3 regions of the Methylobacterium sp. WL8 genome follow, and region 2 is predicted to be linked to each of the others. Evidence: predicted binding sites of a transcription regulator. Region 2 holds the regulator's gene; each other region holds the start of a gene.
What was found. Region 2 encodes LexA, which represses DNA repair genes until DNA is damaged. Its sites were predicted from a motif close to TGTTCNNNNTGTGTTCNG; they were not measured.
Positions count from the first base shown of each region.

Region 1: the regulator LexA is predicted to act here: its motif matches at 1,988-2,005, upstream of FV234_RS05850 (UvrD-helicase domain-containing protein).
Region 3: the regulator LexA is predicted to act here: its motif matches at 1,666-1,683, upstream of ruvC (crossover junction endodeoxyribonuclease RuvC).

Region 1 is NZ_VRVF01000010.1:2,480-6,144, reverse strand. Features, by position in the region: gene FV234_RS05850 (UvrD-helicase domain-containing protein) at 1-1,977, opposite strand, end outside; gene FV234_RS05845 (hypothetical protein) at 2,151-2,387, shown strand; partial or broken gene FV234_RS05840 (AsmA family protein) at 2,585-3,665, shown strand, end outside.
Region 2 is NZ_VRVF01000002.1:64,813-68,477, reverse strand. Features, by position in the region: gene FV234_RS01160 (response regulator) at 1-282, opposite strand, end outside; gene FV234_RS01155 (hydroxyacid dehydrogenase) at 651-1,589, shown strand; gene lexA (transcriptional repressor LexA) at 1,753-2,484, shown strand; gene FV234_RS01145 (ComEC/Rec2 family competence protein) at 2,478-3,665, opposite strand, start outside.
Region 3 is NZ_VRVF01000012.1:59,970-63,634, forward strand. Features, by position in the region: gene ruvA (Holliday junction branch migration protein RuvA) at 1-271, opposite strand, end outside; gene FV234_RS06980 (YceI family protein) at 438-1,049, shown strand; gene ruvC (crossover junction endodeoxyribonuclease RuvC) at 1,055-1,618, opposite strand; gene FV234_RS06990 (hypothetical protein) at 1,800-2,090, shown strand; gene FV234_RS06995 (YebC/PmpR family DNA-binding transcriptional regulator) at 2,101-2,847, opposite strand; gene FV234_RS26605 (hypothetical protein) at 3,024-3,257, shown strand; gene FV234_RS07005 (HAD-IA family hydrolase) at 3,262-3,665, opposite strand, start outside.

The DNA of each region.
Region 1 (3,665 bases), on a different contig from region 2:
TTCGTCGATGAAGCGCGAGGGGATTGTGGAGGACCACAGGCCGTGGATGCGGCGGTTGACGGCGAACGACAGCTTTGCCCGCTTGCGGGCGCGCGTGAGCCCGACATGGGCGAGGCGCCGCTCCTCCTCCAGGCCGGCGCGGCCGCTCTCGTCGAGCGCGCGCTGGTTCGGGAACAGGCCGTCCTCCCAGCCGGGCAGGAACACCGTGTCGAACTCCAGGCCCTTGGCCGCGTGCAGGGTCATCAGCGAGACGCGGTCGGCGCCCTCGGCCTCCGAGGCTTCCATCACCAGCGAGACGTGCTCGAGGAAGGCGCCCATGTCGGGGAACTCCTCCATGGAGCGGACGAACTCCTTGAGGTTTTCCAGGCGCCCGGCGGCGTCGGCCGACTTCTCCTTCTGCCACATCTCGGTGTAGCCGGATTCCTCGAGGATGGTCTGCGCCACCTCGGAATGCGGGTTGCTCTCGACGAGCCGCGCCCAGCGCGAAAAGCTCTCGGTGAGCGCGCGCAGCGTCGAGCGGACGCGCGGCTTGAGCTCGTCGGTCTCGCAGAGCTTTCGCGCGGCGTGCAGGAGCGGCACCTGCTCGGCGCGGGCATAGAGGTGGAGCTGCTGCAGCGTCGCGTCGCCCAGGCCGCGCTTGGGGGTGTTCACGATCCGCTCGAAGGCGAGGTCGTCGGACGGGTTCTTGGTCGCGCGGAGGTACGCCAGCGCGTCGCGGATCTCGGCGCGCTCGTAGAAGCGCGGGCCGCCGATCACCCGGTAGGGCAGGCCGAGCTGGACGAAGCGGTCCTCGATCTCGCGCATCTGCGCCGAGATCCGCACCAGCACCGCGATTTCGGAAAGCGGGTGCTGCTTGGCCTGGAGCGACTCGATCGATTCCGCCAGAAGCCGCGCCTCCTCCTCGGAATCCCAGGCGCCCGACACGGTGACGGGCTCGCCGAGCTCGTCCTCGGTCCGCAGCGTCTTGCCGAGCCGGCCCTGGTTCTTGGCGATCAGGCCCGAGGCGGCGGCCAGGATGTGGCCGGTGGAGCGGTAGTTGCGCTCCAGCCGCACCACCACGGCGCCGGGAAAATCGTGCTCGAAGCGCAGGATGTTGTCGACCTCGGCCCCACGCCAGCCGTAGATCGACTGGTCGTCGTCGCCGACGCAGGCGATGTTCTTCCGGGTCTGCCCGAGCAGGCGGAGCCAGAGGTACTGGGCGACGTTCGTGTCCTGGTACTCGTCGACCAGGATGTAGCGGAACTTGTCCTGATAGATGGTCAGGACTTCGGGGTTCTCGCGCCACAGCTTGAGGCACAGCAGCAGCAGGTCGCCGAAGTCGACCGCGTTCAGGGTCACGAGCCGCGCCTGGTAGGCGGTGTAGAGGTCGCCGCCCTTGCCGAAGGCGAAGGCCTGCGCCTCGCCGGCGGGGATCTGGTCCGGGCCGAGGCCGCGGTTCTTCCAGCCGTCGATGACGTGGCCGAGCGCGCGCGCCGGCCAGCGCTTCTCGTCGATGTTCTGGTCCTTGAGCACCTGCTTCATCAGGCGGAGCTGGTCGTCGGTGCCGAGGATCGTGAAGTCGGACTTCAGGCCCACCAGCTCGGCGTGGCGGCGCAGGATCTTGGTGCCGATGGCGTGGAAGGTGCCGAGCCAGGGCATGCCCTCGCCGGCCGGCCCGACCAGCGTGCCGATCCGGTGCTTCATCTCCCGCGCGGCCTTGTTGGTGAAGGTCACCGACAGGATGTCGAACGGCCGCGCCCGGCCGGTGCTGATCAGGTGGGCGATGCGCGTGGTCAGCACCCGGGTCTTGCCGGTGCCGGCGCCGGCCAGCACCAGGACGGGGCCTTCCGTCGCCTCGACGGCGCGGCGCTGCTCCTCGTTCAGGCCATCCAAGTAGGACGCGGCGGTCGGGCGCAAGCCCCCCATGGCGCGGGCGGCGATGGAGCTGGGGCCACGCCCCGCGTCGGAAGGCGGCGTCGCATGCGAGGAATTCGGCATCGGCAATCCCTGGACCAAAACGCGAACGGCGTCGAGGCCCGGACGCGATGTCGCCACCCCGCACGGTTGCAGGCGGGGAGTCGCAGGCGGGGAACCCAGGGTCGTTCGGCCGCTTGGTCAGATCATCGCAAGACCCACATCATTAAAGACCACACGAGATTCAGGAGCGCCCGATGCGCATCGTGCCGATCGCCGTCCTCGCCGTCCTCGCCGCCACCCCCGCCCTCGCGCAGGTCCGGCAGGGCAACCCCGACGCCGCCAACGAGTCCTTCGCCCGCCAGAGCGAGTCCCGGGCGCTGCAGCAGAACATCACCTCGCAGAACAACACCACGCGCATGGAGATCCAGCGCAGCCAGCAGATGCAGGCGCCTCAACCCACCCCGGGCGTGGTCGTCGCCCCTCGGCGATAAGCGGACCGTCCCTTCCCTCCCCCCGCAGAGCGGGAGGGAAGGGGGGGGCGCTCGATCGATCCGGTAAATATCCGGCGGCCTGCCTGAAACGACCCTGCCGGCCCCCGACAAAAGCCCGCTGGCGCTGGTTGCCGCCGGCCGTGCTATGCCCGCCGTGAACCCGCCGGGTGGCGCGGGATGCATGCGGAACGATCACGGTGCGTGACCTTCTGACCGCGCTCGCGGGCGCCGTCATCCTGATCCTGGTCGCGGCGCTCGCCGTGCCCCCCTTCATCGACTGGCCGGCCCATCGCGCCTTCGTCGACGCGACCGTGAGCCGCTCGCTCGGGCTGACGGTCCGCACCGAGGGCCGCATCGACGTGCGGCTGCTGCCCTCGCCGCGCCTGCGCCTCGACCGCCTGCACCTCGGCGACGATGCGGGAAAGCCCGCCCTCGACCTGCGTTTCGTCAAGGCCGAGCTCGGCCTGACCCCGCTGCTGTCGGGCGCGGTCCGGTTCACGGAGACGCGGATCGGCCGCGCCGAGATCAAGCTGCCGGTGACCGAAGGCGACGCCCTCGTGGTGCCTGCCGGCCTCGGCGAGACCCTGCGCGGGCGCGACCTCGCGGTCGAAGACCTTCACGTCCAGCAGCTGCTGCTCACCACGTTCGTGCCGTCGACCGGGCGCACCGACCAGTTCTACGCGGAGGCCGTGCAGGTCCAGGCGCCGGCGCTCGTCGGCCCGTGGCGGGTCTCGGGCAGCAGCGGCGGCCTGCCGTTCACCCTCGTCAGCGGCGAGCCGGGGGCGGACGGCGCGGTCGCGCTGAAGCTTTCGGGCGGCGGCGACACCCATCCGCGCTTCGAGGCCGACGCCCGCGTCGCCTTCGTGCCGGCGGACCCGCGCGGCACCCGCGGCTCCGAGCCGCGCGCCCTCGTCGCCGAGGCCGAGGGCAGCGCCCGCCTCGTGGTCGGCCCGCCGGCCCAGGCCGCGGGCGCCTACCTGCCGTTCACCCTCGGTGGCAAGTTCAAGGCGAGCGGCGCGCTGGTCCGGTTCGAGGGCGTCGACGCCGAGATCGATCCGGGCGGTCAGGTCCTGCGCCTGTCCGGCGGCGGCCAGATCGACCTGCGGCGCTGGCGCGCGGGGCTGACCCTCGGTGCGCGCCGCCTCGACCTCGACGCCTTCCTGCTCTCGCCGGGCGGGCAGGCCTTCCTCGCGCGCGGCCTGCCCAAGCTGGGTAGCAAGGCGGGCAAGGCGGCGTCCGGCCTGCCGGTGATGCTCGACCTCGACCTGTCGGTCGAGA
Region 2 (3,665 bases):
CTCTGTCTTCGATTCCGCGGTGACCATGATGAACGGCGTGGTGCGCAGGCCCTCGTCGGCGCGGACGTGGCGAAGCAGCTCGTAGCCGGTCATCGGCTCCATGTTCCAGTCGGAGATGACCAGGCCGTACTTGCGGCCCTTGAGGCGCGCCAGGGCGGCCGTGCCATCGGAGGCGTCGTCGACCTCCTCGAAGCCGAGCTGCTTCAGGAGGTTGCGGATGATGCGGACCATCGTCTGGTAGTCGTCGACGACCAGGATCGGCATGCTGAGGTCGAGGGCCATGGTGAAACTGCTCCGGTGTCTCCGAATCGCCGGCTCGGGTCGGCGTCGGTCACGCATTGTCGAAAGGCGCCGCCGCCGGCCGCACCTCATGGGTCCAAACCTAAGCCGGTTTGCCTTGCGAAGCGGTTAATCACGCGCCGGTCCAGCGCCGCCCGGGGCGGCGACGCCCGAATACTGATGTGCGGGACACGAATGCCGTCCGAGCCCAAACGGCACCGCGTCGCCCCGCCCGTTCCCTCGCGATGAGCCGGCGCGGCCTTTACCGATGCGTCCCAACGCAGGATGACGGCCCCGCAGGCGGGCACGGCGCCCGACGGGAACGCCCGCGGGGGAGGCTCGGCCGCCGCGCGAAACAGGATCGGCACGCGATGCTCAAGGTCGTCATCAGCGAGTTCATGGACGAGGCCGCGATCCGGGCGGAGCTCGCCGGGTTCGAGACGCTCTACGATCCGACCCTCGTCGACCGGCCCGACGCCCTGCGCGCGGCGCTCCAAGAGGCGGCGGGGCTGATCGTCCGCAACCGCACGCAGGTGCGCGGCGACCTGCTGGCAGCGGCTCCCGACCTCAAGGTGGTGGGCCGCCTCGGCGTCGGCCTCGACAACATCGACCTGCCGGCCTGCGCCGCCCGCGGGATCGCGGTCCATCCCGCGACCGGCGCCAACGACGGCGCGGTGGCCGAGTACGTGATCGGCACGGCCCTGCTGCTGCTGCGCGGCGCCTACGGTGCCAGCGCGCAGGTGGCGGCGGGGGCGTGGCCGCGCAACGCGTCGATGGGGCGCGAGATCGCCGGCAAGCGCCTCGGCCTCGTCGGCTTCGGTGCCATCGCCCGCGAGACCGCCCGGCGCGCCGCGGCGCTCGACATGGCGGTCTCGGCCTTCGACCCGTACCTGACGCCCGAGGACACCGCGTGGCGCCCGGCCCACGGCTCGGTGACGCGTGCCGAGCTCGACGCGCTGATCGCATCGAGCGACGTGCTCTCCCTGCACGTGCCGCTCACCGAGGCGACGCGGGGGATGATCGGCTCCGACGCGATCACCCGGATGCCGCCGGGCGCGATCCTGATCAACGCCGCCCGCGGGGGCGTGGTGGACGAGCGCGCAGTCGTCGACGCGCTCCGGTCGGGCCATCTCGGCGGGGCGGCGCTGGACGTGTTCGCGGAGGAGCCGCTGGATGCTATGGGCGGGGCACTGTTCGCCGACGTGCCGAACCTGATCCTGACGCCGCACATCGCGGGCGTGACGCAGGAATCGAACGTGCGCGTCTCCGCCGTCACGGCCCGCGCCGTGCGGCGAAGCCTGGAGGGCTGAACCTCGCCTTGCCGCGCTGGCACCGTCGCGTAACGAATTCGTCTGTCCGCGCAGCGCGTCGCGACAAGAACCCTTGCGGAACACTTGACGAACGTTTAACGTGTTCGTGTTTTGTTTCTGCGGCTTCACCTTCGTGCGGCCGCACTTTCTCGCGAGCTCGCCAATGCTGACCCGTAAACAGCTGGATCTCCTGCGATTCATTGATGAGCGGATGCGCGAGGACGGCGTCCCGCCCTCGTTCGACGAGATGAAGGACGCCCTCGACCTCAAGTCGAAATCGGGCATCCATCGGCTGATCACCGCCCTCGAGGAGCGCGGCTTCCTGCGCCGGCTTCCCAACCGCGCCCGGGCGATCGAGGTCCTGCGGATGCCCGACGGCGCCGGCCGCATGGCGGCGCCCGCTCCGGTGGCGGCGCCCGCGCCACGCCGCTTCACCCCGAGCGTGGTGGAGGGCGGGCGCGCCAAGGCGGTGCCGCCTCGGCCGACGACGCAGATGGTCGATGACAGCGGTCGCTCCGTGTCGATCCCGGTGATGGGCCGGATCGCCGCCGGAACTCCGATCTCTGCGATCCAGAACCAGAGCCACGCGATCACCATGTCGCCGGACTTCCTCGCCGGCGGCGAGCACTACGCACTGGAGGTCCGCGGCGATTCGATGGTCGAGGCCGGCATCCTCGACGGCGACCTCGTGGTGATCCGCAAGCAGGACACCGCCAACACCGGCGACATCATCGTCGCGCTGATCGACGATGAGGAGGCGACGCTGAAGCGCCTGCGCCGGCGCGGCTCGTCGATCGCACTGGAAGCGGCCAACCCCGCCTACGAAACCCGCGTGCTCGGGCCGGATCGCGTCCAGATCCAGGGGCGGTTGGTCAGCCTCGTCCGCCGTTACTGAAGCGTCTCCGCCGGCATCTCGGCGTCGGTGCCGTCCGCGACCGGGTCGTCGGGCGCCGGTTCGGTCCGCGGATTCGGCGGCGCCATGCCCTGGAAAGGTACGTACTTCGGCTTGATCTCGCCGGGTAAAGGCGATTGTGGCACCGGCTGGTCGGCTGGCTTGGCCGGCACGCGGGCTTGGGCCGGTCGCCACGGCAGCGTCCGCCCCGGCTCGCGGGTCCGACTCACCGTGAAGCCGTCCGGCTGCAGGCGGATCGCAACCGCGCCGTGGGCGGCGAGGTAGGCGCGATCGATGACGAGGGCTGCGGCGCAGCTGGGCGGCGCGGAGAGCGGCGTGATCAACACCGCGGCGTTGGCGCAATCCTGGGCGAAGCCGCGGCGGTCCTTCAGAAGGGCCACCGCGCGGCCGTCGGCGAGCCGCAGGACGCACCCAATCCGGTCGCAGGTGGGACCACCGGTCGCCTGCGCGCCGGTCCGGCCGTCGCCGTCGGCCTTCAGCCATTGCTCCAGCACGAAGTTCGACGGCTTGCCGAGGGCGACGAGGCTGCCGTCGATCCGGCGCACCGCGGCACCGCTGCCCTGGCGATCGACGTAGATGTCGAAGCGGGCCGGCGCCGTCGCGAGGCCTAGCCCGAGCAAGGCGGGCGGCAAGGCAAGCCAGCGCAGGCGCGAGACCGGCAGCGTCGCGAGCAGAAGCGCCGCGGCGAGGCACCCGAGCGCGCCGGTGCCGAAAGCCGGCACCACCACGTTGGCGCGACCGAGCCCCTCGATCCAGCCGGAGATCGTCAGCATCCCCCGCACTGCCAGGCCCATCAGCCACCAGACCGGCTGATCGAGGGCGAACGGGTAGGCGACGATGCCGAGCACCGCCGCCGGCATCACCGCGAGCGAGACCAGCGGCAGCGTGAGCGCGTTACCGATCAGCCCGAAAGGCTGCACCGTCTGGAAGTGGTAGGTCGCGAAGGGTGCGGTGGCGACCTGGGCCACCAGCGTCGTGCCGAGCGTGCCGACGACCGTCGTCAGCCCCAGGGCGATCAGCCGGCCGATCCGCCCGGCGCCATCGCGGCGGAACAGGCGCCCGTCGATCAGCCGGGCGCAGGCGATGAGGCCGGCCACCGCCCCAAACGACATCTGGAAGCTCGGGCCGAGCAGCCCCTCCGGCTCGTGCGCCAGCGCGATGAG
Region 3 (3,665 bases), on a different contig from region 2:
AGAGCAGCCCAAGCGCGACCTTCGAGCCGACGCCCTGCACCGTCTGGAGCAGGCGGAACCACTCGCGCTCGGCGTCCGAGCGGAAGCCGTAGAGCCGGATCATGTCCTCGCGCACATGCGTCTCGATCGAGAGGTCGGCCGGTTCGCCGGCCTTGGGCATGCGCTGCAGCGTGCGCGCCGAGCAATGCACCACGTAGCCGACGCCCTGCACGTCGAGGATGACGAAGTCCTCGCCGAAGGAGTCGACCACGCCCTTGAGCTTCCCGATCATGAGATCCCGATCATCCGCGCGGCGCGTCCCGCTCGATCTGCGCTGCCTACAGAATGCGGCCCCGCGCCGCCATCCACGGCATCCAACGCGGTACGAGCCTTGAGGGCGGCCAAGCTTCGTGAGATCACGGCCCGGAAACCTTCGGTCACAATCACAGGCGATCCCGATGCGCGGACCTCTGCTCCTCCTGGCGTTCGCGCTCGCCCTCGCGCCGGCGCGGGCCGCCGAGACCGCGGCCCCGAGCGCCGACCCGACGCAGGTGCGGCCGGGCGCCTACCGCCTCGATCCCGACCACGCCAAGATCACGTGGTCGCTGAGCCATCTCGGCTTCTCGACCTATTACGGCCAGATCACCGACGTCGCCGGCGACGCGGTGCTCGATCCGAGGGACCCGGCCAAGATCCGACTCACGGTCACGATCGGCACCGACAGCGTCACAGGCGTGAACCCGAAGCTCGACGCGCACCTCAAGGCGCCGGACTTCTTCGACACCGCGAAGTTCCCGAGCGCGACCTTCGTCGCAACCGCGGTCGAGGCGACGAGCCCGACCACGGCGCGGGTCACCGGCGACCTGACGCTGCGCGGCATCACCAAGCCGGTCGCCTTCGACGCGACCTTCAACCAGGCCGGCATCCACCCGGTGGACAAGGCCTACACCGTGGGCTTCGACGGCCGCGCTGTGCTCAAGCGCTCGGATTTCGGCATCGACGCCTACCTGCCGGTGCTCGGCGACGAGGTGGTCCTGCGCCTCGAAGGCGAGTTCAAGGCGGTGAACTGACGGGCTCAGCCGAGCTTGGCCAGGGCCGCCGCGATCCGCGCGGCGCCGGGGCCTGCCGCGCCGGGGGGCGGGTTGGCGCGCTTCAGCGCATGCGCGCCGCGATGGTTGACGTGGGTGATGGCGATGGCCAGCGCGTCGGCCGCATCCGCGACCTTGAACTCGGCCTTCGGCAGCAGGAACCGCACCATCGCCTGGATCTGCACCTTCTCGGCGTGGCCCGAGCCGCAGACCGACTTCTTGATCAGGTTCGCCGCGTATTCGAACACCGGCACGCCGGCCAGCGCCGGCACCAGCAGGGCGATGGCGCGGGCGTGGCCGAGCTTCAGCGTCGCCTGCGCGTCCTTGTTGACGAAGGTCTCCTCCACCGAGACCTCGTCGGGCGAGAAATCCCGCACGATCCGGGTGATGCCCTCGTGCAGCTCGCGCAGGCGCAGCGCCAGCGGCAGGTCGCCGTCCGAGGTGACGACGCCGCAATCGACGTAGGCGAGCTTGGCGCCGGTCACCGTCACCATGCCCCAGCCGGTGCGGCGAAGGCCCGGATCGATGCCGAGGATGCGGATGGGCGTCATGGGCGAGACCTCGGGCGCGGGGCCGGAACGCCACGCCCGCCCTGTGTGAGCACATAGCGTGAACGATCGGTTTCGCCAAACGGTCGCGGGCCGGCACCTTTCGCATTCGGCGCGGCCGAACTACCGTCCGTCGCGCGGGGCGTGACCGGAACCGCGCCGGAGCGATCGAGGGGGCAGGCGGATGAACACCTTCGACTGGCTGGTGCCGACCCTGGCCTTCCTCGCCCCGATGGCGCCGATGCGCCCGGAGCCGCCCAAGCCCTTGCGCGGCAGCGCCTGGGCGGCGGGCATGGTCATCGGCAGCGTCTGCCTGATGATGGTGCTGCCGATGTTCACGATCTGGAGCTTCTGGGGGCCGCACGACTCGTTCCAGACCCGCTGCGAGGCCTCCGGCGGACGCGTGCTGCAGGACCCGGCGGTGGGCGTCGCGCCCTATCGCTGCGACCGCAGCGGGACGGTCTCGCTCCGCTGAGGCCTGAGCCTTACGCCTCGAGCTTGGCCACCAGCGCGTCGGACAGGGCGAAGTTGACGTAGACGTTCTGCACGTCGTCCTGGTCCTCGATCACCTCGACGAGGCGGATCAGCTTCTCGCCGGTCTCGTCGTCGACGTCGATCGTGTTCTGCGCCTTCCAGACGAGGCCCGTGCGGGTCGGCTCGCCGAAGCGGGCTTCGAGCGCCTTCGAGACCTCGCCGAAGGAGTCCTGCGCGCAGGTGATCTCGTGGCCGGCCTCGTCCGAGCGCACGTCGTCGGCGCCGGCCTCGATCGCGGCCTCGATCATCGTGTCGGCGTCGGCCACCGAGGCCGGGAACGCGATGACGCCGACGCGGTCGAACATGAAGGCGACGGCGCCGGTCTCGGCGAGGCTCCCGCCCGATTTGGTGAAGGCCGAGCGCACGTCGGAAGCCGTGCGGTTGCGGTTGTCGGTCTGCGCCTCGACGATCAGCGCGGCGCCGCCCGGGCCGTAGCCCTCGTAGCGGATCTCCTCGTAGGTCTCGCCGTCGGCGCCGGACGCCTTCTTGATCGCGCGCTCGATGTTGTCCTTGGGCACGTTTTCGGCGCGCGCCGCGATGATCGCCGCGCGCAGGCGCGCGTTCATCGCCGGATCGGGCAGGCCGAGCTTGGCCGCCACGGTGATCTCGCGGGCGAGCTTGCCGAAGAGCTTCGAGCGGACGGCGTCCACCCGGCCCTTGCGGTGCATGATGTTCTTGAACTGGGAATGGCCGGCCATGGCGTCGCGCGTTTCTTGGGTGTCGTGGGGATTCTGCGGTTTATACGCGGGCGGAACGCGACGAGGCAACGCGGGCCGCAGGTGGGCTGGACGATCCGGAAAGAACCATCGCCTCGCACGTTGGCCCCCACGATCGCCGTGCATCGCGACGGCCATGGCGAAGGAACGACACGGACGTGACGACCCACCCGACCACCGAACGAAGGTACTGCGCGGAAATGGCCGACGCCTGGGCGAAACGCGAGGATCGCCGCGGCGACGGCACGCGCGATCTCCGGCGTACTGAGAGCCGCCGGTGGCCGAAGCTCGGCTTGGCCGCGGTTCTCGGGCTGGTGGCCGGCGCGACGCTGTTCGCCACGGAAGCGAAAGGCCGCGGCACCCCGCGCTCCCGGCCCACGCGTCGCGACTGACGGCTCAGGCGCTTGCGTGCCAGGCCCGCAGGCCCGCGAGCGTCACCACCCCGTCGGCCCAGGCGACCCCGAACACGTGCCGGTGCGGATGCCCCGGTTCGCCGAGGTCGGACACCGCCGAGAAGGCGCCGTCGAGGCGATGGCTTTCGGTGTAGCGGCTGCGCGTCGCCAGCACCGGCAGGCCGGCGTCGAGCGCCGAGCGGATGCCGGCGGCGGAATCCTCGAACGCGATCGCCTCCGACGGCGCGATGCCGAGGCGGCGGACCGCGAGGTCGAAGATGTCGGAGGCCGGCTTCTTGCGGGCCGCCTCGTCGCCGGAGGCGATCACGTCGAAGGGCCGGTCGCCGGCGGGGAAGTTGACCGCGAGCAGCGTGTCGACGTTGGCGCGGGTCGTCGTGGTGGCGATCG